Regions from separate parts of the Arthrobacter sp. KBS0703 genome, predicted to be linked through region 2. Evidence: predicted binding sites of a transcription regulator. Region 2 holds the regulator's gene; the other holds the start of a gene.
What was found. Region 2 encodes Rex, which represses fermentation and respiration genes when NADH is low (regulators of the CRP and FNR family bind a similar motif). Its sites were predicted from a motif close to CTTGTGAANNNNTTCACAAG; they were not measured.

Region 1 (2,196 bases), 3.6 Mb from region 2:
CAGCCCGCCGGCCACGATGAACTCCTTCACCGGCACCCCCGAGTCGCGGAAGGCGTCCACGATGGTGCGGGTGCCGAAGGCCGTGGCCTCCAGGAGCGCGCGGTAGGTGTCCTCTGGCCGGGTGGCCAGCGTCTGGCCCATCACCACGCCGGTCAGTTCGTGGTCCACCAGGACCGAGCGGTTGCCCGAGTGCCAGTCCAGGGCGATCAGGCCGTGCTCGCCGATCGCCTGCCCGGAAGCCAGCCCGGTGAGGTACTCGTGGATGCCCAGGCCGGCAGCGGCCGCGGCCTCGTGGTACTCCGGCGGAACACCGTATTTGGTGAACCAGCCGAAGATGTCCCCCACGCCGGACTGGCCTGCCTCGTAGCCCCAGAGTCCGTCGACGATGCCGCCGTCGACCACCCCGCACATGCCTGGCACCTCGCGCAGTTCCGCACCGTTCATGACGTGGCAGGTCGAGGTGCCCATGATGGCCACCAGCTGGCCCGGCTCCACGGCCTTGGCCGCCGGGGCGGTGACGTGGGCATCGACGTTGCCGACGGCCACGGCGATGCCCTCCGGCAGTCCGGTCCAGGCAGCGGCCTCGGCGGTCAGGAACCCCGCAGCGTCGCCGAGCCGGCCGATGGTGTGCTCCAGTTTAGCGCTAACAAAGTCCTTGAACTGCGGGTTCAGCGCGGCCAGGAAATCCTCGGACGGATACTTCCCGTCCTGGTAGATGCCCTTGTACCCGGCCGTGCAGGCGTTGCGGACATAATTGCCGCACAGCTGCCAGACAATCCAGTCCGCGGCCTCCACCCAGTGGTCCATCTCCGCGTACGCTTCCGGATCCTCCTCCAGCAGCTGCAGCCCCTTGGCGAACTCCCACTCGGAGGAGATCAACCCGCCGTAGCGCGGCAGCCAGGTCTCGCCCAGCTCGGCGGCCAGGGCGTTGATCCGGTCCGCCTGCCCCTGCGCGGCGTGATGGCGCCAGAGCTTGACGTACGCGTGCGGCCGGCTGGCGAAGCCCGGCAGTTCATTCAGCGGGGTGCCGTCAGACTTCACCGGCACCATGGTGCATGCGGTGAAGTCCGTGGCGATGCCGACCACTGCGGAGGGGTCGATGCCCGCGTCCGCGATCGCCGCCGGCACAGCGTGCCGGAGCACCTCCCGGTAGTCGTTCGGCACCTGAAGTGCCCATTCGCCGGGAAGGCGTGTGACGCCGTCGTCCGCCACATCCGCCGGAAGCGCCTCGGTGACCACCGCGTGGGGGTAGTCGAACACCCCGCTGCCGAGTTCCTTGCCGTCCCTTACCCGGACCACCACGGCCCGGCCCGACAGGGTGCCGTAGTCCACCCCGATGACATAGTTTTCGCCGCCGGGGTTGAACCCGGTGTCATCACTAGATTGCATGCTAAAACCTCCATCCGGGAGGTGCTGGCCCCTGTGCCCGGTATCGAAAACGTAAAAGATTCTCTTAGATTGTGAACGCTAACATATCTGCGCGTCAAGCATCGGCAGCGACCAATTTGGGGCGTCCCAGGGGACGCTGCCGCCTCCCTCGGCACGCTCCGCCATAGGGCAGGGGCCCCGCCAATCTGGCGGAGCCCCTGCCTTCCAGGCGTCAGAGCAAGTTTGACGGGCGGTATTTCGCTGCGGCGCCTTAGCCGAGCTGGCTGTGGAGGCGCTCCAGCTCCGTCTTGGTGACGGGCAGGACGGTGCCGTGGCGCGGTGCGCGAGGCAGTTCGTAGTTGCTCGCGAGCTTCCAGTCGGGGTCTTCGAGACTGGTGCTTTCCAGCGGGATGTAGCCGCGCCCGCCGAACTCATCCACGAAGAGGTAATACTTCTCCTCGGTGTTTGATTTGAAGACGGTCGGCCCCTCTACGCCGCCGGTCCCGGCGTTCTTGCCGATGCAGTTGGCCATCAGGGACCAATTGCGCGGGTTCGTGGCCGGCAGGTCGACAGCCAGCAGGTCCGTGGACTTTTCCTGCATGATGTCGAGGCAGCCGGAGACGCGGGCTTCGTCCTTGGTGAAGCGGTAGTAGGTGTCGCCCTCCTTGATAACTGTGGAGTCGATGACCGAATCACCCGGGTCGTTCCAGACCTTGGCTTCGCTGAAGGTCCGGAAGTCGCGCGTGGTGGAGTACATCATCTTGTTGTGCGTGCCGCCGGAGTGGTTCGGGTCGTTGTCGGCGTAGATCTTGGACGCCCAGTAGACGA
Region 2 (2,196 bases):
CCATCCCGGCAGCCTGCGGAAGGGTGAACGCGCCGCGCTGGTGCATTTTCCGGGCCACGTGGAAGAGGCTGGCGCCCTTCATGAGGGTGTTGTCGACGTCGAAGAATGCGGCCTCGCCGTGTTGCGGCTGCGCAACCGGCTGCGTGACCACAGCGACGTACTTCTCCTCGGGCATGCCACTGAGTCTAGTCAATGCAGGGGATGTGCCCGGCAGACGAGGCCGCTGCCGCGATACGGTTGGAATATGGCAAACCCCGACGTCGTTCTCCTCACCAAAGCTGACTGTCACCTGTGCGCCGCGGCGCGCGACGCCGTTGGGCGGGTGACTGGCGCCCTGGGACTTGAGTGGACGGAGCGGTCGGTGGACATCGACGACGCCCTGCGGGACCAGTACGCAGAGGAAATCCCGGTGGTTCTCGTGGACGGAATCCAGCGGGACTTCTGGAAAATTGACGAAGCCAGGCTGGACAGGGTGCTGCGTCAGGCGATGGCGAGGCAGTAGCCTGTTCCGCGCAATGGCACCGGCTTTGTTGACATAAGTGATGGGGATCTAGAGTGGACTCACAACGCGACGCAATGGAGCAGATAGTGACCTCGCTCGATTCACCACCCCAGGCCGTGCCCGGGGACACCGGAGCTGCCGGAAAGCAGATTCCGCCTGCGGCCGTGGCCCGGCTGACCATCTATTTGCGCGCCCTGAACACCCTGATGGCCGAGGGCACCGAGCGCGTATCTTCCGAATCGCTGGCCGAGCTGTCGGGAGTCAGCTCGTCCACGCTTCGCAAGGATCTGTCCCATGTGGGGTCGTACGGTACGCGCGGCGTGGGCTATGAGGTCCAGTATCTGAGCCGTCACATCGCCGCCGCGCTGGGCCTGACGCACGATTGGAAGGTCGCGATCGTCGGCGCCGGTAACCTGGGCAAGGCCCTCGCTAGGTACGGCGGTTTTGAATCCAGGGGCTTCGACGTTGTTGCCATTTTCGACGCTGACCAAATGGTTGTGGGCAATGAAGTGGGCTGGCTCCGCGTCAGCGATGTGGCCGACCTTGAGCCGGTGCTGGAACGGACCGGTGCCAATATGGTGGTCCTCGCCCTGCCCGCTGCCGTGGCTCAGAGTGTGTGCGACCGTGTGGTGGCGGCCGGGGTACACAGCATCCTCAGCTTCGCGCCCGTGATGCTCCAGGTTCCCGACGGCGTGAATCTTCGCAAGGTGGACATGGCCACTGAGCTGCAGATTCTGGCGTACCACGCGCAACGGGCGCAGACCCCAGGTCAGCCGGAGTAAGTCCGGCCTTCCTGGAATCCGCGCCCGTTGGTTGGTTTTCGTGCAGGTGCTGGCGGGTGAGCCTAGCGGCTGAGCCTTAGCGGCCGAAAGGGCCGCCCGGCTGCGAGTACGGGTTGGCGAACGGCTGGGGCTTCTGGAAGTACGATGCCGACGCCGGCATGTACAGCATCACAATCGCTGCGATGCCCACGAGCCCCACGAGCGTGTTCAGGCCAAGGGGGAAGATGCTAAACACGGACAGCGCCGCCAGGACCGTTCCCAGGATGCGGGCCCAGTTCCTGCCTTTTCGGACGTTGAAGGCCACCAGCGCATAGAGGCCCGCGCCGATCAGGGCGAAGACCACCATGGTTCCGATGAGGAAGCCCTTGACGTCGTCGAACGCCACGTTCTGGCCGCTTCCGCGGAGCTGCTCTTCGAACGAGTTGCGAATGGCGGGATCATCCAGGGTCGGAATCGCCAGCAGGACTGACAGGACGGACAGGACGCCGGCGCCGAGGATCATCCAAAAGGAAGTGTTCACCAGCTGCGGCGCACCGGCTCCGGTTCCACCCTGCGGCTGTTCCGACGGATACCCGTACGGGGGCTGGCCGTAAGGTGACTGACCGTACGGGGACTTGCCGGACTGTGCCTGACCGAAGGGGGACGGGGCAGAGGACTGCTGGCCGTACTGGGGCGCGTTCTGTCCATACTGCGGCTGCTGAGGTGCGCCCTGACCGTACCGGGGCGTGTTCTGGCCGTACTGGGGAGCGGGCGGCGTGTTCTGGCCGTACTGGGGAGCGGGCGGCGTGTTCTGGCCGTACTGCGGAGCATCCTGGCCATAGCGGGGCTGCGCGCCGCGTGCTTCCGCAGCGTCCTGGCTCGGCTCGTTGGAGTTCGGGTCGCTGGGCGTTGGGGGAACTGGAGGAGTGCTCA

Region 1: the regulator Rex is predicted to act here: its motif matches at 1,458-1,477, upstream of araB (ribulokinase).

Annotation. Positions count from the first base shown of each region.
Region 1 covers NZ_MVDG02000001.1:3,610,269-3,612,464, forward strand. The annotation lists gene araB (ribulokinase) at 1-1,389, opposite strand, end outside; gene B1A87_RS24135 (glycoside hydrolase family 43 protein) at 1,640-2,196, opposite strand, start outside.
Region 2 covers NZ_MVDG02000001.1:56,387-58,582, forward strand. The annotation lists gene B1A87_RS00250 (HAD family phosphatase) at 1-175, opposite strand, end outside; gene B1A87_RS00255 (glutaredoxin family protein) at 245-502, shown strand; gene B1A87_RS00260 (redox-sensing transcriptional repressor Rex) at 589-1,284, shown strand; gene B1A87_RS00265 (hypothetical protein) at 1,361-2,196, opposite strand, start outside.